DNA from 3 places in the Abyssisolibacter fermentans genome. Region 1 is predicted to be linked to each of the others. Evidence: riboswitches for the same ligand, from Rfam matches in the RefSeq annotation. Region 1 holds a riboswitch; each other region holds the start of a gene.

Region 1 (12,442 bases):
GAATTAGACTTATTTAGTTTAAATGAAGCAGGAACAGGATTTCCATTCTTCCACCCAAAAGGAATGGCTTTAAGAAATGTCTTAGAAGATTTATGGAGAAAAGAACATGCATTAAGAGGCTATGGAGAAATAAAAACACCTATAATACTAAATGAAGAATTATGGCATACATCTGGACACTGGGACCATTATAAAGAAAATATGTATTTCACAAAAATAGATGATATGGATCATGCAATTAAACCTATGAACTGTCCGGGTTCAATGCTTGTATTCAAAAATAAAAGATACAGCTATAGAGATTTCCCAGTTAGAATGGCTGAACTTGGTCTTGTTCACAGACATGAAAAATCAGGAACTCTTCATGGATTAATGAGAGTTAGATCATTTACTCAAGATGATGCGCATATATTCATGTTACCAGAGCAAATTAAAGAAGAAGTTCTAGGAGTATTAAAGTTTGCTGATGATTTCTATAATTTATTTGGTTTTAAATATAGTTTGGAGCTTTCAACAAGACCAGAAGATTCTATGGGAACAGATGAAGAATGGCAAATAGCGGAAGACGCATTAAAAGAAGCATTAAAAACTGCTGGGCTAGAATATACAATAAATGAAGGAGATGGAGCATTCTATGGACCAAAGATAGACCTTCATTTAGAAGATGCAATAGGTAGGACTTGGCAATGTGGAACAATACAGCTTGATATGCAAATGCCACAAAGATTTGATTTAAATTATATTGGTAAAGATGGAGAAAAGCATAGGCCGGTTATGATTCACAGGGTTATATTTGGAAGTATAGAGAGATTTATTGGAATACTAATAGAACATTTTGCTGGAAAATTCCCATTGTGGATTGCACCAGTTCAAGTAACTGTTCTTCCTATATCTGATAAATACAATGATTATGCATATGATATCAAGAAAAAATTAATGGAAAAACAAATAAGAGTTGAAGTTGACCATAGAGCTGAAAAAATAGGTTATAAGATTAGAGAAGCACAGCTTCAAAAAATACCTTATATGCTTATTGTAGGAGAAAAAGAAGCAGAAGCAAATAGCTTAGCAATTAGAGATAGAGAAAAAGGTGATATAGGAGCAATGAAGGTTGAAGAGTTTGTTGATATGATAGTAAAGCAAATTGAAGAAAAGAAATAATTAACAAAAACCTAGAATTTTAATTCTAGGTTTTGTGCTATTAATGGAAAGCTTTACTGTTGTAATAAGAGTTTGAAAAATTATTAAAATAGCTAGGGTAAATCTTTGAGGAAAGTGATGCTCAATGTTTTTGTGTTGAAGCTATACAAGACATTTTTTTACTAGGAGATGCCTATATTTCGTTATCTAAGCTGCTCTTGCTCTTGTATAGTAATATAATTTATGATATAATCACATTGAAAATTTATAATTAGGAATAAATTAGGATGAGGAGGTGTAAAGGATGAACTTATTTGTTAGTTCGTACATGCTAGAGTATTATGATGTACATAGAAACATAACATTCAATTTTGGTGACCATAGGGGAGGTGCGTCCAAAATTAAATATTATGTAAACTAATTAATAAGTAAAACTTTACATTTAGAATATAGAATTATGTTTTAAACCTTAAGTAGAGTCTACTTAAGGTTTTTTTGCGCGCTTTCATTGGGAGGAGGGTAAAAGATATTATTAGGTAATTAAAAATTAACTATATACAACATTGGGGGTATTACCATGAGTTATAAAACAAATTTAAATAAAAATATTAATAGAAATTATTTATATACATTCATAAGTTCTTTGAACTTATCTCAGGGATTATGGATGATCTATCTAGCAGCAAAGGGAATGTCTTTAATGCAGCTTGGAATTTTAGAAGCAATATTTCATATTACGTCGTTTTTTATGGAAATTCCAACGGGGATAGTAGCAGATATTTATGGAAGAAAAGTTAGTAGAATAACAGGCAGATTTGCTTCAGTTGTTAGTACAATAATATTATTATATTCCAATAATTTTTATTGGTTTATGATTTCATTTGTTATATCAGCTCTATCATATAATTTGGAATCAGGAGCTGGAGAAGCTTTAGTATATGATTCTTTGAAAGAAATAGGTAAAGAGAAGAAGTATATGAAGATAAATGGGAAAATTGAGATGTTCATGCAGATTGGATGTATTACTTCGTATATTGTTGGTGGATATTTGGCTACAAAAAGTTATTTAATGGTATTTGCTTTAACTGCTGTTTTTGAAACTGTTAGCTTTATTCAAGCATTTTCCTTCACAGAACCAAGTATAAAAAACAAAACTGTAAAAGAAAAAAATCCATTTATTGTGCTAAAAAACCAGTTTACAAAGAGTATTGGTGTTTTATCTAGCAATAAGAGAATCGGTTTTCTTATAGTGTTTGGTGAAATCATTAGTGCAACAGCGACCAGTTTATTTTTTTATCTTCAAAACTATTGGAAAGGCAGTGGATACTCAGAAATAAAAATAGGTATTATTTTTTCAATAGCTTCATTATTAGGAGCTATTATAGCAACAAAAGTATATAAAATAGAGAGGGTTATTAAGGAGAAAGGAGTACTAATATTAATGCCTCTTATAACAATTTTATGTTTATGGGGAGTAGTATTGACTAAATTTACTTATGTATTTTATATCATTATATCTGTTGTAGAAGGAATTATATTTGTTGCGGTAGGTGATTATATCAATAAACAGATTCCTAGTAAATACAGAGCAACTATACTATCTTTTAGAAGCATGGTATTTAGTTTCTTCATGATTTTGTTATTTCCATTAATAGGAAAATTAGGTGATGTATTTTCGATAATGTTTGCCTTAAAGAATTTAGCAATCATAGGAAGTATTCTGTATATTATTCATCTATACTTTTTACTTAATTCTAGGAAATGATGACGTATTTCATTAGTCCAGATTATTCATATAACTTTGAATAATCTGGATTTAGATTTATTATTATATGTATATTCTTATTAATGTAATATGTTTTATGGTATAAAACTTTTTACTTAATACTATTTATTGAATTAAAAAAAAGAGTGCATTATAATATACATAGCATAGATTTTAAGTTAGGAAGGTTATTTATGAATTTAATTATATTATTTAAGGAAGATTTTATTGAAAAAGATATTGTTAGAATTGAAGGAAGAAGATTTGAACATGTCTTATCTGTACATAAAGCTGAAGTTGGTCAAACATTAAAGGTTGGATTACTTAATGGCAAAATAGGTACGGGTTATATAACAAATATGGAAAATAAAATGTTGCAAATGAAGGTCAATTTAACTGATGAACCACCTAAACCACTGCAATCTCAGCTAATATTAGCTATGCCTAGACCAAAAGTTTTTGCTAGAATATTGCAAACAGCTACAGCATTAGGTATAAAAAAAATATTTGTTATAAAGACCTGGAGAGTACAGAAAAGCTATTGGAATAGTCCAGTGCTTAGCGAGGAGAGTTTAAGTAAAAATATGATTTTAGGATTAGAACAAACAAAAGATACAATACTACCTGAAGTTAGAGTTGTTAAACTTTTCAAGCCTTTTGTAGAGGATCAAATATCTAGTATTATTGAAGGCACTATTGCATTAGTTGCTCATCCAATAGCTGATGCTATGTGTCCATATGATATCAAGAAACCTACAACTATTGCTATAGGTCCAGAAGGCGGGTTCATAGAATATGAAATTGATATGCTTAAGAAACATGGTTTTACAGTAGTAGGGTTTGGAAATAGAATTCTAAAAGTAGAGACAGCAGTTCCATATATTTATGGCAAATTATATTAAGGGTGATTAAGGTGCATTTAGATAGCATATATAAAGTTTTTAAAAATAGAAAAGGTAAACAGATGAATATAAGAAAAAGCTACTCTGTTTTGTTACCGTTAGTTAAGGTTGAGGGTGAATTACATATACTTTTTGAGGTTAGAGCAAAAGATTTAGAGACCCAACCTGGTGAAATATCTTTTCCAGGAGGAGCAATTGAGAATAATGAAACACCAATAGAGGCTTGTATAAGAGAAACATGCGAAGAATTAGGAGTGAATGAAAAAAATATAAATATAATTGGGGAGCTTGATTATATAGGAGCACCCGCTAATATTCAAATATTTGCTTTTGTTGGCATGTTGGATATAAAGAAGATTCAGGGGTATAGTAACAGTGAAGTTGACCATTGTTTTTTAGTTCCTCTTACATTTTTTTATAATACCGAACCTGATAAATATTATTCTGAAACTGATATTAAGTTAGATGATTCTTTTCCATATGGTTTAATTCCAAATGGTAAGAAATATATTTGGCGTAAAGGTAAGTATCCTATTCATTTTTACAACTATAATGGATACATAATATGGGGAATTACAGCAAAATTCATAGATAATTTCATCTCAACTTACAAACAATATTACATATATAATAAAGATTGAAATTATGATATGTAATAAATTGTTGAGTTTTTGTTATATTGTTTGATAGATAAGAAAAAATATGATAAGATTATTATTGGTAAATAATGGACTGCGAAAGGAGAAGATAAAATGGATAGTAGAATTGCTATATTGGCGAAAAATTTGGTTAATTATTCAACTAAAGTACAAAAAGGTGAAAAAGTATTAATAAGAACAGTAGGAACTAGCACATTTCCATTAGTTAGAGCTTTAATAAAGGAAATATATAAAGCAGGAGGTTATCCATATACTGATATTAGAGATAGTTCGATTAATAGAGAGGTAGCTTTAGGATGCAATGAGGAGCAAATGAAGTTTAAAGCTGAAATGGAATTACTAAACATGAAAAACATGGACGTATACATTGGTATTAGCGGAACAGATAATATGAACGAGCTATCTGATGTTGATAGTGAGAAAATTAGAATAATGAATAAATGTGCTAAACCTGTTTTAGAACATAGAATTGATCATACAAGATGGGTAGTATTAAGATACCCTAATGCAAGTATGGCACAAGCTGCAAATTCAAGTTTAGAAGGCTTTGAAGATTTCTATTTTGATGTATGTACTATGGATTATGGAAAAATGTCAAAAGCAATGGATAATTTAGTAGAATTGATGAGTAAAACAGATAGAGTTCATATAAAAGGAGAAGGTACAGATTTAACATTTTCCATTAAAGGTATTCCAGTAATTAAATGTGCAGGAGAAGTAAACATACCAGACGGAGAAGTATTTACAGCTCCTGTTAAGGATTCTATTAATGGTGTATTAACATACAATTGTCCAGCTGTATATCAAGGTTTTACTTATGAAAATATATGTTTAGAATTTAAAGATGGAAAAATAGTTAAGGCTACAGCTAATGATACTGAGAGAATCAACAAAGTATTTGATACTGATGAAGGAGCAAGATATATAGGAGAGTTTGCAATAGGAGTTAATCCATATGTAACAAAACCTATGAAGGATACATTATTTGATGAAAAAATCATGGGAAGCTTCCACTTTACACCAGGAAGAGCTTATGAAGAAGCACCTAATGGTAATAATTCAGCTATACATTGGGATTTAGTATGTATTCAAACACCTGAGTATGGTGGAGGAGAAATATACTTTGATGATGTATTAATAAGAAAAGACGGTAAATTTGTAGTACCTGAACTTGAATGTCTGAATCCTGAAAATTTAAAATAACTTTAAAGCAATACAACTGTAAAACTGATATTTATATAAATATAGATAAATTATTGTTATTAGCTTTATAAATCTTTAATTAGGGGAATCATCTAAAGTTTTTGATGGATGATTCCTTAATAATAATATTGAGATTTTTACAACTATTAATGGGGGAAACTGAGTTACTTAATATGTAGCAAAGAATTTATGAGTAGTATAGCTTTTGAAGCTAACAATAAAATAAAAGGGGGAAATATCATGGACTCAAGAATCGCTAAATTGGCAGAAAATTTAGTAAATTATTCTACAAAAGTTAAAAAAGACGAAAAGGTTTTAATAGAAGCTAAAGGAGCTAGTACATATCCTTTAGTTAGAGCATTGATAAAAGAAGTGTATAAAGCAGGGGGATATCCATTTACTTATTTAGAAGATGGAGCTATTTTTAGAGAAATTGCTTTAGAATGCAATGAAGAACAATTAAAATTCAAAGCTGAGATGAAATTATTAAAGATGAAAAACATGGATGTGTATATTGGTATTGGAGGATCAGACAATATTAATGAGCTTTCTGATGTTGATAGTGAGAAGATTGAATTAATATTAAAATGTGACAAACCAGTAAGGGATTGTAGAGTTGATAATACTAAATGGGTAGTATTAAGATATCCTAATGCAAGCATGGTACAAGCAGCAAATACAAGTTTAGAAAGCTTTGAAGAGTTCTATTTTAATGTATGTATTATGGATTATGAAAAAATGTCAAAAGCAATGGATAATTTAGTTGAATTAATGAACAGAACAGATAAAGTTCATATCAAAGGAGAAGGTACAGATTTAACTTTTTCAATAAAAGGAATTCCAGTAGTTAAATGTGATGGACAACTTAACATACCAGATGGTGAAGTGTATACTGCACCTATAAAAGATTCTGTTAATGGCAAGCTTTCGTACAATTGTCCTGCTGTATATCAAGGCTTTACTTACGAAAATATTTGTTTAGAATTTAAGGATGGAAAAATTGTTAAAGCAACAGCAAATGATACTGAGAGAATAAATAAAGTATTTGATACTGATGAAGGAGCAAGATATGTAGGAGAGTTTGCAATAGGAGTTAATCCATATGTAACAAAACCTATGAAGGATACATTATTTGATGAAAAAATCATGGGAAGCTTCCACTTTACACCAGGAAGAGCTTATGAAAAAGCACCTAATGGTAATAATTCAGCTATACATTGGGATTTAGTATGCATTCAAACACCTGAGTATGGTGGGGGAGAAATATACTTTGATGATGTATTAATAAGAAAAGATGGTAAATTTGTTGTACCTGAGCTTGAGTGTCTGAATCCTGAAAATTTGAAATAGTTTCAAGCAATACAACTGCAAAACGGAAATTTATATAAATATAGATAAATTTATTGTTTTTAGCTTTATAAGTTTTTAATTAGGGAATCATCTAAAATTTTTGATAGAGGATGATTGCTTAATAAAATATTGGTATTTTTTACAACTAGTGATGGGGGAAACTGAGTTACTTAATATGCAGCATAGAATTTATGAGTAGCATAGCTTTTGAAGCTGACAATAAAATAAAAGGGGGAAATATCATGGACTCAAGAATCGTTAAATTGGCAGAAAATTTAGTTAATTATTCTACGAAAGTTAAAAAAGGTGATAAAGTACTGATTAATACTGAAGGAACAAGTACATATCCTTTAGTTAGGGCAGTAATAAAAGAAGTGTATAAAGCAGGGGGCTATCCATATGTTAATCTTCAAGACAGTTCAATAGAAAGAGAACTTGCTTTAAATTATAGCGATGAGCAGCTAAAGCTATTTTGTGATATTGAACTAAAAAGAACAAAATCAATGGATGTACAAATTAATATAGGTGGAACTGATAATATAAATGAATTATCAGATGTAGCTCCAGAAAAATTCAGGCTATTATCAAAATATTATGAACCAATTATGGACTATGTTCTTAGTAATGTTAGATGGGTATATTTGAGATATCCAAATGCGAGTATGGCACAAGCGGCAAATACAAGCTTAGAAAGCTTTGAAGACTTTTATTTTAAGGTTTGTAATCTAGATTATAGCAAAATGTCAAAAGCAATGGATAATTTAGTAGAACTAATGACTAAAACAGATAGAGTTCATATAAAAGGAAATGGAACAGATTTAACTTTTTCTATAAAGGGTATTCCGGTAATTAAGTGCTGTGGAGATGAAAACATCCCTGATGGTGAAGTTTTCACAGCACCTGTTAAGGACTCTATAAATGGCATACTTTCTTACAATTGTCCTGCTGTATATGAAGGTTTTACTTATGAAAATATATGTTTAGAATTTAAAGATGGAAAAATTGTTAAGGCTACAGCTAATGATACTGAGAGGATTAACAAAGTGTTTGATACTGATGAAGGAGCAAGATATGTAGGAGAGTTTGCAATAGGGGTTAATCCATATGTAATAAAACCTATGAAGGATGCATTATTTGATGAAAAAATCATGGGAAGCTTTCACTTTACACCAGGAAGAGCTTATGAAGAGGCACCTAATGGTAATAGTTCAGTTATACATTGGGATTTAGTATGTATTCAAACACCTGAATATGGTGGAGGAGAAATATATTTTGATGATGTACTAATAAGAAAAGATGGTATGTTTGTATTGCCTGAACTTGAATGCTTAAATCCTGAGAATTTAAAATAATATTATTAGTGATGTTGTCTCAAAATGGACAAGTTTAGTACTGCCATTTTGAGACTTTTGTATTAATCTGCTTTTTTTATAGAGTACATTAGCTCACCATCATAAGAGCTACCTTCTGCTTCTTCATCCTTTATTTCGTATTCATAGTACATACCTATCTTCTTTAGTACCTTGCTAGATGCTTTATTATCTTTATTGACAGTAGCAACTATTTTATTAATATTCATGTTATTAAAACCATATACAATAATAGCTTTTCCTATTTCAGTTGCATATCCTTTTCTATAGTGTTCTTCAAATAGTCCATAGAACAATTCGTTTTCAGTAGTATCATAAGTAAGTGGGAATAATCCAACAAAACCTATACATTCGTTGTTGTCTTTTGAAACTACTAATAAGAGAAATCCTTGAAATTTGTTTATTGTACTTTCTTTATATCGATTTAATATTCTTTTCAATAACTTTTCACACTCTTTGAACGTTCTTTCTTTAGCAAAGGGAACATTTCTCATTATAGCTTCATCATTTACTATTCTATGTAAATTATAAATATCAGCATTGGCAAAATTTCTAATAAATAAACGTTCTGTTTCTATATTAATATGTTCATACATATTAATTTCACCCCTTAATATTTTGTACTATATAGATGTGTAATTGTGGTTTTCTGCACTTAATTATAACATAACTTATTATACTATAATATATAAATAATATAATAAAGATTTATATTTGTTATGTATAGGTTAATGTTGACAAGTATAATCAAGTTGACTATACTATAAATATAATCAAATAGAAATCTTTAAGGTGCTTAAAAAGTTAAAAGGGAAAAAGGTTAAAAGCCTTTGCAGCCCCCGCTACTGTATGTAGGGATGAGATTCTAATAGCCACTGCTCTTCAATTTTGAGTGGGAAGGTAGAATCAAAGATGAACTACAAGCCAGGAAACCTGCCTTTAAGAAAAAAGACTTATGCTTCGGAGGGAAGTGTGTGGTTTAAAAACACATATTCCAAATGTGTTATTTTTTTTTGAAAAACCTCCAAGGCAAAATATGAAAGGAGTAATATATATGAAAAAATTATTAAAATTATTTATTATTTGTTTAGTAGTTGTGTTTGCTTCAAGTAGTTTATATGTACAAGAAGGATTAGCTACTAGTCAAAGCGACTTTAATCGTCGTGCAGTGGATTTTAAAGTGATTAATGGCAGATCATTTATATCAACAGATGAGATATATGAATTTGGTGTTAGTGTAAAAAATGAATATAGTAGTACTATAGTGTCTAATGAAGATGTTACAATGACTTTTTATTTAGATTCAAACAAAGTAAAGGTTAATAATATTGATTTAACGGTTGATTGTAAAACCTTCAAGGAAGATAACAAAATATATTTACCATATAGATTCTTATTAGAAACATTAAATTATAGCATAATTTGGGATAGTGGAGCTGGAATAGTTAAGTATGAAAAAATATCAGACGATACATATAAATATCCTATTACAATAAAAAATGGTGATAATGAAATGGTAATTGAAAAAGAGCCTTCTAAAATAATATCATTAGCACCTGGAGTAACTGAAAAATTATTTGAAATAGGTGCAGGAGACAAGGTAGTAGGTAGGACACAATATTGTGATTATCCTAAAGAGGTAGAAAATATAAAAAATGTTGGAACACTTTATGAACCAAATATTGAGGTAATAGTCGATATACAACCAGAAATAGCTATTGCTGAAACACATTTTAAACAAGAGATATTAGATAAATTAAATGAAGCGGGAATAATATCTATTTCTTCAGCTACACCAAACAAGGTTGAAGGAATATATGCCCAAATAATACAGTTAGGTAAAATAGTTAATAGAAATTATGAAGCTAGAGCATTAGTATCAAGTATGAAATCAAAAGTTCAAAAGGTTAAATACGTTCTAAACAATCAAAGCAATCTAAATAAGCCAAGTATATATTACGTAGTAGGTACTGGACAATATGGTGAATATACAGCTGGTAGTGATACATTTATTGCAGATATTATCAGAACAGTTGGAGCTACTAATATTGCTGCTGATGTAACTGGTTGGAAATATAGTGTAGAAAAAGTTATAGATAAAGATCCGGATATAATAGTTGGTAATGAAACTAATGTAGATGCTATGATAAATAACAATAATTACAGCATATTAACTGCTGTTAATCAAAAATCATATTATAAAGTTGACAATAATATATTTGACAGATCATCACCAAGATCTATCAACGAAGGTTTAAAAATATTATTCAACATAGTTCACAGTGATTTAACAAAAAAATTAGGTTTCTAAAGCGGTGATTTAATGTCATACTTAAAAAACAAAAAGAAATATCATATAGCAATTTTAATACTATTTTTATTTCTTATATTGTTCATGTTTTGTGCTGTTGCATTAGGTACAGTACATATAGATGTCACGGATGTTATAAAAATAACTCTAAATAAGATTAAATTTCTAGATATTGATATTTCAAATATAAAAAAATCGAATATATTCATAGTTTTAAATGTAAGACTTCCAAGAATAATAATATCGGCTTTGTGTGGAGGAATATTAGCATTAGTTGGAGTAGCTTATCAAGCTATATTCAAAAATCCAATGGCAGAACCTTATATTATGGGATCGTCATCTGGTGCTGCCTTTGGAGCAACGCTAGGTATAGTTTTAGGTATAAACAAAAACATTATGGGTCTTGGTATTATTTCTCTTTTAGCATTTGCAGGTGCGTTAATAACGACTATATTAGTATATAGTCTGGCGAAAAAAGGAAATAGAATATCCACAACATCAATATTATTATCAGGAATAGTCATGAGTTCACTATTATCTTCTATAGTGTCATTAATTATGATATTTAATCATGAAGAATTAGGTAAAATAATTGGATGGACTATGGGGAGCTTTAATGGAGCAAGTTGGACACAAATAGTAGTAGTGGTAATACCGGCTATAATAGGTTCATTTGTACTTATTTCATTGGCTAAAGAATTAAATGCATTATCAGTTGGTGAAGAAAGTGCTCAGTGCCTAGGAGTAAATGTAGAAACTGTAAAAAAAATTGTTCTTGTAGTTGCATCCTTGTTAGCAGCTTGTGCAGTTTCTGTAAGTGGAATAATCGGATTTGTTGGATTGATAGTACCTCATCTATTGAGACTTATATTCGGTTCTGATCATAGAGTGTTGATGCCGATATCTTTTGTAGGTGGTGCAATGTTCTTGCTAATCTGTGATACTTTAGCAAGAAACATATTAAGAGGCGTAGAAATACCAGTAGGAATAATAACTTCAATATTTGGAGGACCATTTTTCCTTTATCTATTAAGAAAATCAAAAAATAGTATATAGAAAGGTTGAAAATTTATGATTAGTGCTATGGATATACAAAATATATCATTTAAATATTCTAACAATACTATATTAAAAAATATAAGTTTTTCGGTTGATAAGGGAGATTTTTTAGGAATATTAGGACCAAATGGATGTGGGAAGACTACTTTATTAAAAAATTTATGTAATCTATTAAAGCCATATGATGGTAAAATATTTCTTGGGAAAGAAGAAATCGGTAAAATAAGCTGTAAAAGTTTAGCTAAAAGGATGGCAGTAGTCCATCAATTTGATGTAATTAGCTTTGACTTTACTGTTCATGATATTGTATTGATGGGTAGAATGCCATATCAAAAAAGATATTCATCAGAAATAAAAAGAGATTATGATGTGGTAGAAGAATGCATGAAAAAAACTGAAACATGGAAGTTTAGAGATAAAAAAATACTTCAAATAAGTGGTGGAGAAAGGCAAAGAGTTATGTTAGCAAGAGCTTTAGCTCAAGAGCCAGAAATATTGTTATTAGATGAGCCTATTTCTCATTTAGATATAAAACACCAAATTAATTTGTTGAATTTATGTAAGAAATTAAATTTAGAAAATAATTTAACTATTATAGTTACTATACATGATATTAATTTAGCAGCAAAATATTGTGATAATATTATTTTAATGCAAGATGGTAAAATACAGGCATATGATAA
Region 2 (6,058 bases), on a different contig from region 1:
GACATCCCATTGGGCATGTTATACAAATCATTTCTTTTTTCATTTACTATGCCTCCTTTATAGATACAGTTATTTGTTCTATATCCTTACCTTTTATTAAATTAGAATCTATTTTAACAATCTCCATTTCACCCGGAGCTAAATGTTTTTTCTTGATTTCCTTTATCACTTTGCCATCAGCTTTGACTTCCATTTTTACATTTTTATATACATTTCTAACTCTCATAAACAACTCTAGATTATCTTCTAAATTTTCTTCTCTGATTATTTGAGGTACTATATACCCGATACCATTTCCCGCACTTGAAGTTATATATTTATCACAAGCTTTAAGCTCACCTTTAACATATTTAGCTGCATTTTTACCTGCTCTTTTACTTTCAGCAGTAACGAAATCAACCAAGTCATGAACATGAACTACATTCCCACTTGCAAAAACACCTTCTATAGAAGTTTCCATACTTTCATTAACTACAGGTCCTGACGTAACTCTATCAAGCTTTATACCTGCATTTTTAGATATTTCATTCTCAGGTATAAGTCCAACAGATAGCAATAAAGTATCGCAAACAAATTCTTTTTCAGTTCCTTTAATAAGTTTTCTGTTTTCATCAACCTGTGCAATAACTACACCTTCAACTCTATCTTTTCCCTTGACTTCAACAACTGTGTGACTTAACATCAAAGGAATGTTATAATCTTCTAAACATTGAACTATATTTCTAGTAAGCCCTCCTGAAAATGGCATTAATTCAGCTACAGCTAAAACTTCTGCTCCCTCTAGAGTAAGTCTTCTAGCCATAATCAACCCAATATCTCCTGAACCTAAAATAACTACTTTTTTTCCTACCATGTACCCTTCCATGTTAATAAATCTTTGAGCCATACCTGCTGTATAAACTCCAGCTGGTCTATATCCAGGAATATTGATAGCACCTCTAGTTCTTTCTCTACAACCCATTGCTAAAATAACAGCCTTTGCATTAATCTTTACAAAGCCGTCAACTGAATTGATAGCACTTACTACTTTATCATCAGAAATATCTAAAACCATAGTATCTAATTTGTACTCTATATTCATTTCTTTAAGCTTTTCAATAAACCTCTGAGCATACTCCGGTCCTGTTAATTCTTCTTTAAATACGTGAAGTCCAAAACCATTATGAATACACTGCTGTAATATACCTCCAAGTTCTCTGTCTCTTTCTATAACTAATATACTTTTTACACCGTTCTCTCTTGCTTCGATAGCTGCTGCCAGACCTGCGGGTCCTCCGCCAACTACAACAATATCATAATTCAACATTGATATACCTCCTGCCACAATTTAGTTAATTACGAAATGCTACACTCCTCAATAATACTACTTTTAAATTTGTTGCAAAAACTAACAATATAGTCACTAGGGAAACATCTAATGTTTCTTTGAAAGCGTGACTTCAAGAGTTCGTTTCTTCATCGCTCTCACTTTAATAAATATGTTGCTCTCTACTCACTGCATTCCTAGGAGTAAGTGATTCACTCAAAATCATAGATTTTGGTTCTCTACTCAAAACGAGCTCTTGCCCAGCCGTCAAAGATTATAAGATGGTTCCCCTCGCCAAAAAATTATGAGCTAAACATTAAAAGTTATTCATTTTATTTAATATGCATTTTGCATCTACCTATAATCTAATTTGTCTTTGTTTCATTTGTGATAATATAAGAATTCTTTTCAGATTTAACAATAGTTGAAATATCAACATCTAACTCACGAGCTAATATCTCCATAACTCTAGGACCACAGAATCCGCCTTGACATCTTCCCATACCTGGTCTTGCTCTTCTCTTAACTCCATCAACAGTTCTAGCTCCAACTTTTCTTTGGATTATATCTACTATTTCTCCTTCTGTGATATTTTCACATCTGCATATTATTCTTCCATATCTTGAATCCTTCTTTATTACCTCAGCCTTTTGTTCATCAGTAAGCTCCATAAATCTTATCACTGGTCTTCTAACAGGATTAAAGTTTTTATTCTCTTTAATATCACCAGTAATATCAAATAATAATTTTACAACATAATCTGCAATAGCAGGAGATGCAGATAATCCAGGTGATTTAATTCCTGCAACATTTATAAATCCTTTTGCATCTTTAGCCTCAGCAATTATGAAATCTCCACCCGTTGGTTCAGCTCTTAACCCTGCAAAAGATGTTATTACTTGATTAAACGGAATGTTATCACATGATTTAGCAGCATATTCTCTTACAAGATTCATTCTATCAGATGTAGTACTTATATCTTCTTTATCATCAATATCCTGTGAATCAGGACCTACTAACAAATTACCATGAACAGTAGGTGTTATCAGTACACCCTTGCCTAATTTAGTAGGGCATTGGAATATTACAGAGTTAAACAGATTTCCTGCACTCTTATCCAATAAATAATATTGACCTTTTCTCGGAGTAATCTTAAATTCTGGCTCTGCTACCATAGCATTTATTTTATCCGCATATACACCAGCACAGTTTATAACATATTTTGCATCTATTTCACCATCATTAGTAGTGATTTTATAACCATCAGTTGTTTTATTGATGTTTTTCACCTCATTGTTCAATCTTATTTCAACACCATTTTCAACTGCATTCTCAGCTAAAGCAACAGCAAGCTCCCACGGTCCAACTATACCCGCAGTAGGCGCTTGTAAAGCTCCAACAACATTTTCACTAATGTTTGGTTCTAAAGCTCTAGCTTCATCACCATTTAATATTTTTAAATCTGGTATATTTAACTTCAATCCATTTTTATATAATTTATCTAAGGTTTTCATATCTTCATCATCAAATCCTAAAACTAAAGAACCTATTCTTTTAAAAGGTACATCCAGTTCACTACAAACTTTGTCAAACATAGAGTTTCCTAAAGCATTAAGTTTTCCTTTTAAGCTATCATAATCTGCATCATAACCCGCATGAACAATAGCACTATTTGCCTTAGTAGTTCCATTTGCAACATCATTATCTTTTTCAACTATTACAATTTTCAAATCATATCGAGATAATTCTCTTGCAATAAAAGTTCCTATTACACCTGCTCCAATCACAGCAACATCATACATATAAAACCCCTCCACTTATGGTATTAAGAATATTTATATAAGCAAAAAAGCCGTCACAAATATTCCCCATAGTTAATGGAAAAATTTGAAACGGCTCTCCTATTCTCTTAGCCAATATTCTATTGTTAATTTCAGTATAGCACATTAAACTATTATTGTAAATAAAATTATATTGATAAATTATTAACTTACTCGTAGACATTACTCTTATTTGATGTTATACTATTAACGAACAGAACACAAATATTTCAAAAGGCTCACATAATAAATGTGATTAAAAGGGAAGTCAAGTGAAATTCTTGCACAGCCCCCGCTGCCGTAATTACTTGTTTGATATCAAAATGCCACTGAATTATTTTGGGAAGGCGATATTCAAGCTATAAGTAAGAGTCGGAAGACCTACCTTTATGAAAATATACAATCATACTTCGGTGGGAAGTATAGTATAGCATTTTAGTCTAAACTAACTATGTCTATAATACCGCCTTTATGGCGGTTTTTTTATGTTGTTCCCTACGAAGTAACCCCTACCATTTATATTAGGGCAAATAAATAATTTTTGCCCTAATAAATATTAATATAAGAGGAGTGTTACACATGAAAAAGTTATTATTATTATTATTAGTTTCAGTTTTATCTTTTAGTTTACTAGCAGGTTGTTCTAATTCTAAAACAACAGGAACAGAGCAAAATAATGAAAAAGAGGTTTCTAAATGTGACCCAAACAAAAAAGCAGTACTTGTAGTCAGCTTTGGTACAAGCCACAATGAAACACGCAAATTAACAATAGAAGCAACAGAAGCAAAAATAGCAAAAGCATTTCCTGATTATGATTTCAAAAAAGCATTTACATCTCAGTTTATAATTAACAAACTGAAAAAAAGAGATGGTTTAGAAATAGATAATGTAAAGCAAGCACTAGAAAAACTTGTAAGTGAAGGCTATGGTGAAGTACTCATTCAATCACTACATGTAATGAATGGAGCTGAATACCACGACACCCTTGAATTAGTTAACAATTATAAAGATAAATTCGAAAAAATAACATTTGGTAATCCCTTGTTAACAAGTCCTGAAGATTACATGAATTTAGTTGATGTACTTTCAAAAGAAATCCCAACACTTAAAGAAGATGAAGCATTATTCTTCATGGGACATGGTACACATCATTTTTCAAATTCAGCATATGCGTGCTTAGATTACACATTCAAATATAAAGGCTATGATAATATTTATATCGGAACTGTAGAAGGTTATCCATCATTAGATACACTATTAGATATTACAAAAGATAAGAATTACAAGAAAATTTACTTAATGCCACTAATGGTAGTAGCTGGTGATCATGCAAAGAATGACATGGCAGGAGACGAAGAAGATTCATGGAAAATGATTTTAGAAAGCAAAGGTTATAAAGTAGAACCAATAATAAAAGGTTTAGGTCAAATAGAAGGAGTTCAAGACTTATATATCCAGCACCTAAAAGATTCTTTAAATACTCAAGAAGCAGAATAAGATAATATTTTTAAAAAGGAAATTTCCACATTTATATATAAGTAAGCACTCATTAAAAACCTCACTAAAGCCTGAGTCTAATACTAACTCAGGCTTTTTCATTTAGACTCTAAGAAAATTAAGTTTCAAAAAAATAAATGTAATAAAAAAGGCTGATATATTAAATACCATATGAGTTAAGATACTATGCTCAACATCTTTTTTATATAATATGTAACTAAAAGCTAATCCTGCTGGTAATACTTGAACATATTTAATCCAGTTATTAGCTAAAGTTCCAGAATGCAAATACATCCATGTAATAGTTGGAATAAGAACAGCAAGCACTATTGATATTTTTCTTTTTTTCCCAAACCAACGTAAAAATATATTAATTGCAAAAAATCGATAAATTATTTCTTCACTTAGAGGTGCTATTAAGCAAATAACTATAATATTATTTATTACAGCAATCAATTTTGATCCTGATCCTTGCAACAAATCCCCTGCTAAATTATCATTCATTTCAGGTTTAAAAATACCAAATACCAATGTTGTCCAAATTAATAATATAAGACTAGTTTTAAAAATCAACGCCCAATCTATATTTTTAAAACTAAATTTTCCTTTCAAATAACTGCTTCCTGTTAACCAATTTATATCTGATAATGATTGTGCTACTCTTAATTCTCCTTTTAATATAGCATAGTTAATAAACAACCCTAAAAACAAGCCTGTTACAAAAAACGGGTCCAAATTTTTATATGTAATATTTATCAATATAAGATTAACAAAACTTAGTGCTGTAATAGTCATTGCTATTTTTTTACATTTAGCTTTATATTTAAGCGAATACTCTTTAGTAGGTTTATAAAAAATAATCAAAAAAACTAGTATCACAATTCCAATTAAAAACTCTGAAAAACTATTAATCGATAGATGCATGAAATTTCTCCCCCTTTATATATATAATTCAACAATCTATAAATACACACATCTACATTATTTCTATATTTATTATCAAAACCCTTTTATTTCTTGTAAAATATCGCTCTTTTTTGTTAAAACATAATAATATTCGGAATATATTGTTACTTCGTAATAGATTAAAACAAAAGCGTCTAAGGTCGCGTTAATATTGATTGTTCATATAATTTTTTCTAATCACATCTACTCTAATCAAACAGTAATCAACTGCTCTAGTAACTGTTTCAACCAACAAATTCACTAGGGCTCAATCTGAGGTTTCTTTGTAGGTGACTTTTAAGAAGTAATTTTTTCAATGCTTCTATAAAATGATAAAAATTACTTCTTTACAGGAACAGCAAAGATTCTCAGATTCGTGTCCCTCTCCACTTGGTAATGAATCTCCATCATTTAATAGCTTCGCACTTACAACGACTGACCCTAAAGAAATCAAACCATTAAATCCTTTAGAAGCTACAAGACATTTTTT
Region 3 (6,058 bases), on a different contig from region 1:
TCTTTTAAATTATCATATACATATTCTTTTTCTGCTTTATACCAATCAAGAGTCTTATTAATATACTCTTGATTTTCCAATAAAACGGGTACTGATATTAATGACAGATAATTCACGCTCCAAGGTTCTTTATATTCATTCATTTTTGCTATTATATTTTTATTGCTTACGCCAAAACCTAATCTCAATCCCGGAACTGCAAAAAATTTAGTCATTGATCTGAGTATAAATAAAGGATATGATGACACATATTTAATCAAAGATTCTTTATTAGAAAATTCTATGAACGATTCATCTACAAATAATATACTGTTTATTTCTTTTACAGCTTCTAGTATTTCATTCATTTTACAAATATCATGATATGTACCTGTTGGGTTATTTGGATTGCATATAACTACTACATCCGGCTTAAGTTCATGCATATAATTTATTAACTCTTTCACATCTAATTCAAATTTGTCCGTATTTAATATATACTCATAAATCTTAGAGCCAATTAATTTAAATGCTCTCTTATATTCATTAAATGTAGGCTGAATTACAAGCACTTTTTTAGGTTTTAATGCTCTAGCAAACAGGTAAATAAGGTCTATTGCACCATTTCCTAATACTAACTCATCATTTTTTAGATTATAGTGATTAGCGATATACTCAATAGTAGATTTTCCATCTATCTCAGGATATTTATGAATTTGCTTTATGCCATCTACTATAGTCTGCTCGAGTTTTTTGGAAACTCCTAATGGGTTAATGTTAACACTAAAATCAATTACATCTTGTTTTGCTCCGTAATATCCACCATGTTTATTCATATGATTTACTCCTTCGTTGTACTGATTTCTACTAAACCTAGTTAATTAGACATATAAAACGCTATTATTGTTACAAGGATTATCAAAGCCTGAGAGCTGTACATTATTTTTACTGCTGATTTTATATCTTCTATATCAATATTTCTGTTTTTATCACCTATAGTAGGTTTGTAGAGTTTTTGTCCAAAATATGTGTTTGTCCCTCCAAGCTGTATGTTTAATAATCCCGCTGCTACTGCTTCTGGGTATCCACAATTTGGACTTTTATGATTTCTTCTGTCTCTTATTAAGATTTTGAATCCATTTGATAAATCGTATTTAAAAAATAAACCACCTAATAACATAAATACTGAACCAATCCTAGCTGGTATATAATTGAGTACATCATCAAACTTAGCAGAGGCACAACCTATCTCTGTATATGGCTGTTGAATATATCCAACCATTGAATCTAGTGTATTTACTGTTTTGTATATATAAACCAACTGCACAGGAAACCCTATCAGAAAACCTATTATAATATAGAACATTGGTGCTAACACACCATCTATAGTGTTTTCTGCTACTGTTTCTACTGTTCCACGAGTTATTTCTTCTTCATTTAGTTCCTTTGTATCTCTACCTACTAAATAAGATAACTGTACTCTTGCCTTTTGTATATCTTTGCTTTTTAAAACTCGATAAACCTTCAGCGCTTCTTCATGTAAACATCTTGAAGCTAGTGAAGTATAGATAAAATATATAATCAATACTGTTTTTACATAATGATGTATATAGCCTGCTAAACCTAGTATTATGCTTAGTATGCTGACAACAATCAGTACACTTAGTATTAATAATATAAATCCACCTGTTTTTAATGATATAATATTTTGTTTTCTTATTTTTTTCTCAAGATAACTTATCAATTTACCTACATATATTATTGGATGAGGCCAAGAAACAGGATCCCCTAAAATGAAATCTAAAAATATGGCTATCAAAAAAACAATTAATTTTTCCATATTATAACCCCATGATTTCCTTAACCTTAGCAATATCTAAGTTTTCCCTGATTAAATCAGCTAGTTTATCATATTCTCTATTTTTATAATCATTATAGCTGATATCATTTTCTTTTAGCTCTAGCCCCTTCTTCTCCATTAGATGCTTTATAATGGCTTTTCTAAACTCATCATTTTCAAAAATACCATGTAGGTATGTTCCAACAACATTACCTTTTTTATTAACAGCACCGTCATTTCTGCCATCTTCTAGTGTTATAAATGGCTTAGTATCTGAGGATAAAGTTGTTTGACCCATGTGTATTTCATATCCACATACATTAGTATCTTTGATATCCTTACACATCTCTAGTTCTTCATTAATAATGCCTGATATCTGTTTAGTTTCTTTAGTTGCAGTTATTATTGTATTTGTATTTAATAATCCAAGACCATTAATTTTATTTGTATTAGATTCAATACTATCTGGATCAGTTATCGTTTGTCCTAATATTTGATAACCGCCGCAAATCCCTATAACAGGTATACCTTTTCTATGTAATTTGTATATAATCCTATCGAATCCAGTGTCATATAAATATCTCATATCTTTTATGGTATTCTTGCTGCCAGGTATTATCAATAAATCTATATTTTCAAAATCATCAGAGTTCAATATATATTTTACATTTATGCCGTGCTCTAATTCCAAAGGCGTAAAATCACTAAAATTTGATATATAAGGGAGCTTTATTACTCCTATATTTATATCTCCTTTCCCTTTGTCTCTAAATCTTTCTGTAACACTATCTTCATCATCAATGTTTAAATCTATATAAGGTATTACTCCTAAGCAAGGTTTATTTATCTTTTCCTCCAGCATTCTAACTCCAGGCATCAAGATGTCAACATTTCCTCTGAATTTATTGATTACAAAACCTTTAACTCTTTCCTGTTCTTCTTTACTTAAAAGCATTAATGTTCCATAAATTGATGCGAACACTCCTCCTCTGTCTATATCTCCTATTAATAAAACAGGAGCATCAACCATCTCTGCCATTCCCATATTAACAATGTCATTGTCTCTTAAATTGATTTCTGCTGGACTACCCGCACCCTCTATTACTATTAAGTCAAATTTTTCATCTAAATTGTTATATGCATCTAATACACATTTTTTTAGTTCTGGCTTCTTTTTATAATAATCAAAGGCTTTCACATTTCCATGTACTTCCCCATTTATTATAACTTGACTTCCTACATCACTTGTAGGTTTTAGTAAAATAGGATTCATATCAACAGTAGGCTCTATACCTGCTGCTTCTGCCTGTACTACTTGAGCTCTTCCCATTTCTTTTCCGTCCTTAGTCACAAATGAATTTAAAGCCATATTTTGAGATTTAAATGGTGCAGTTTTATAACCATCTTGTACTAAAACTCTACACAAACCTGCTGTCAAAATACTCTTTCCAACTGAAGAACCTGTACCTTGAAACATAATATTTTTAGCCATTATATCCACTCCAATTTAATATATTGTCTAGTCATGTTTTAATAATAAACGATATTCTATACACTTGTTTTCTTTATGAAAAAATCTGGATTTTCTGCTTTAAAAAAACACATAAAGCTAATATGTGTTATAAAAATCAACACACTTCCCACCGAAGTAGTTGTAGCTTTAATATTAAAGGCAGGTTTCCTGGCTTATAGATCATCTTACTTTCTTACCTTCCCAACAAGGCTGTTAGTGGTGTAAAGATTTCATCCCTATTTACAGTAGCGGGGGCTGCAGAGGCTTTCAACCTCTTTCCCTCTTAGCTTAATAATAAGTAATAAGCACCTTTAATTTTATTTAGTTTTACTGATTGTATACAATATCTATTAACTATTATATCATTTTATTTCTCAATCTCAATAGATTTTTGATTTGCGCACTGTTGTCTATTTATATGTTAAGGTAATAATTAAGAATTTTAACATACTAACACTACATTTATTAGAACAAGAGAAAATACTAAAATGTATTTTACTAAAGTATTTTCTAGTATTTCTCATATGTTTTATAGTTGTTTATATATTTTTAATACATTGTTGTTTAGAAAATAATCATGCATACCTTTTATCCATGTATAGTCATAATTTTTTTCTTTGTACATATTACTTAGTTTTGATATTTTAGTATCTATATCATAAAAATTTATTAAATTACTAATATTATAGACTATTACATTTTTATCTTCATAAACTATATAATCTATAAGCTGTTTATTCTTATAGTATTTATCTTCAATTTTTATAAAATGATTTTTTTCTGAAATTTCTTTTTTATAAAAACCTTGAAGATACAAAACAGGAAAAAATGTCGTATCAATACCATTATCCGTATAGTTAATTCCAATAGTTGTCATATTTTTAATAGTATAAGGTGGATCAATTGTTACAAAATCTATTTTTTCAGTTAAGTGATATTTTGAAAATGTGGGGACATACGAAAAATTCGGATCAACAAATTCTTTATCAACATTCATATTTATTTGTAAATTAAGTTGCTCTACATTGTATCCATCAACAACTATTTTTTCTGGCTCTTCTCTATTAAATATTATAGCTATACTTATTACTAGCATTAAAGTTATGAGTAATCCCATTTTAACTTTTTTATTCATTTTTCCTCCTAATTTAAATTGATTTAACATTCTTATATTAATTTACAACTTATATTATATCATTATTTTGTAATATTGTAATTTTTTTCTTTATTTTTACATTAAAAAAAGGTCTATTCAAAACCTTTTTTTCTATATTATTTATTGGTATATATACAGTTTGTTATGTACTTACAAAATATAAATTTAACCTTGATTATTCATATAACTTTGAATAGTGTGCCGTATAATTTTGAATTACTGGGTTTAATTAAACAATCCATATTTTAATAATTTTTGTGCATCTGAAAATACATCATCTTCTGTGCTTCCTAGTATTACAGCTAGTACATTTTTGTCTCCTTCTTTCGCAGTTGCTATTAAACAATAACCCGATTCATCTGTATGTCCAGTTTTAAAGCCTGTAGCTTCTTTCATGTACCACTTACTATCTTCTTGAATCAACATATTTGTATTAATCCAGTCTCTAAATTTAGCATCACGTTTATTAAATTGTTTCCAATCTTTTATTACAAGTTTATCTGTTTTAACAACATTACATAAAAATTCGTTTTTCATAGCTTCTAATGTAATCATTGCAAGGTCTTTTGCTGTTGTGTAGTGATTATCGTCATGATAGCCATCTACGGTTACAAAATGTGAATTTTCAGCTCCAAGCTTTTCAGCCTTTTTGTTCATAAGCTCTAGAAATTTCTCTATCGCCAAATCTATATCCATTGAGTTGTCATTATATGCTGCTCTTGCTGCATTTACTGCTAAAACTTGTGCTGCATCATTACCTGAAGGAAGCATTAGTGCATATAATAATTTTTCTATACTTATCTTTTCACTATAATCAAGTCCAGCTCTACTTGAATTAAATCCTATCCTATTTGCTTCATCTCCTACGGTAACTACTTTATCTAATGGTAAATAATCTAGTGCTGTTATTACTGTTAATACTTTTGTAGTACTTGCAGGAAACATTTTTTCTTCATGCGCTTTATGGAACAATATTTGTTTAGTATCTATATTCATCAGCAATGCACTTTTAGCTGTAATATCTATATCAGGATTAGGAAATATATCAAAACTATTTAAATGTTCAAATAATAAATTTATTTTCTTTTCACTATTAATAGCATCTTCAACTTTAACATTATTTTTTTCACTGCTTATATCTTCTACAGCACTTGTCTTATTATTCTCAAAATAATCTAATTTATAAATACTTATTATACAAACAATAAGCAAAAAAAATAAACCTATTCTTCTCCTTCGCATTCTCATCTTTTTCTTACGCGTATTTCTTCTCATTGTAATCTTCCTTTCAAATTTTGTCTAAACCCAGATTATTCATAGAAAATTATGAGCAGTGAACCCAAATCTAGATTTGGTGTGAATCGCTTATTCCTATGAAGAAACTGAATAGGAGATTCATTAATAACATCTTTCTGATTATAACAAGGTGCAAGATGTTCCCTACCTCTATAGGTGGCGGGTATCGATTATATTTAACAGTCAGTGTGCAATATTGCGCCTCGTTAAAATGGTGTGTTGCAATTACTACGTAATTGCTTCCATTGTTATAAGATGTCCATTAAATTCTCGA

Evidence for each region. Region 1 has a riboswitch for cobalamin ahead of AYC61_RS20890 (helical backbone metal receptor). Riboswitches for the same ligand answer to the same signal wherever they lie in the genome.
Region 2: it holds a riboswitch for cobalamin, as region 1 does, so the genes downstream of both, AYC61_RS19420 (sirohydrochlorin cobaltochelatase) here and AYC61_RS20890 (helical backbone metal receptor) in region 1, are expected to answer to the same signal.
Region 3: it holds a riboswitch for cobalamin, as region 1 does, so the genes downstream of both, AYC61_RS06400 (cobyric acid synthase) here and AYC61_RS20890 (helical backbone metal receptor) in region 1, are expected to answer to the same signal.

The regions. Positions count from the first base shown of each region.
Region 1 is NZ_LOHE01000024.1:25,214-37,655, reverse strand. Features, by position in the region: gene thrS (threonine--tRNA ligase) at 1-1,161, shown strand, start outside; gene AYC61_RS01360 (MFS transporter) at 1,718-2,905, shown strand; gene AYC61_RS01355 (16S rRNA (uracil(1498)-N(3))-methyltransferase) at 3,100-3,807, shown strand; gene AYC61_RS01350 (NUDIX hydrolase) at 3,810-4,448, shown strand; gene AYC61_RS01345 (aminopeptidase) at 4,560-5,669, shown strand; gene AYC61_RS01340 (aminopeptidase) at 5,907-7,019, shown strand; gene AYC61_RS01335 (aminopeptidase) at 7,259-8,371, shown strand; gene AYC61_RS01330 (GNAT family N-acetyltransferase) at 8,434-8,985, opposite strand; cobalamin riboswitch at 9,163-9,344, shown strand; gene AYC61_RS20890 (helical backbone metal receptor) at 9,444-10,700, shown strand; gene AYC61_RS01325 (FecCD family ABC transporter permease) at 10,713-11,756, shown strand; gene AYC61_RS01320 (heme ABC transporter ATP-binding protein) at 11,772-12,442, shown strand, end outside.
Region 2 is NZ_LOHE01000108.1:51-6,108, reverse strand. Features, by position in the region: gene AYC61_RS19435 (DUF1667 domain-containing protein) at 1-43, opposite strand, end outside; gene AYC61_RS19430 (FAD-dependent oxidoreductase) at 47-1,303, opposite strand; gene AYC61_RS19425 (NAD(P)/FAD-dependent oxidoreductase) at 1,672-3,108, opposite strand; cobalamin riboswitch at 3,345-3,529, shown strand; gene AYC61_RS19420 (sirohydrochlorin cobaltochelatase) at 3,706-4,623, shown strand; gene AYC61_RS19415 (type II CAAX endopeptidase family protein) at 4,726-5,547, opposite strand; gene AYC61_RS21490 (hypothetical protein) at 5,891-6,058, opposite strand, start outside.
Region 3 is NZ_LOHE01000040.1:18,357-24,414, forward strand. Features, by position in the region: gene cobD (threonine-phosphate decarboxylase CobD) at 1-815, opposite strand, end outside; gene cbiB (adenosylcobinamide-phosphate synthase CbiB) at 857-1,819, opposite strand; gene AYC61_RS06400 (cobyric acid synthase) at 1,821-3,311, opposite strand; cobalamin riboswitch at 3,474-3,660, opposite strand; gene AYC61_RS06405 (hypothetical protein) at 3,862-4,467, opposite strand; gene AYC61_RS06410 (D-alanyl-D-alanine carboxypeptidase family protein) at 4,714-5,763, opposite strand.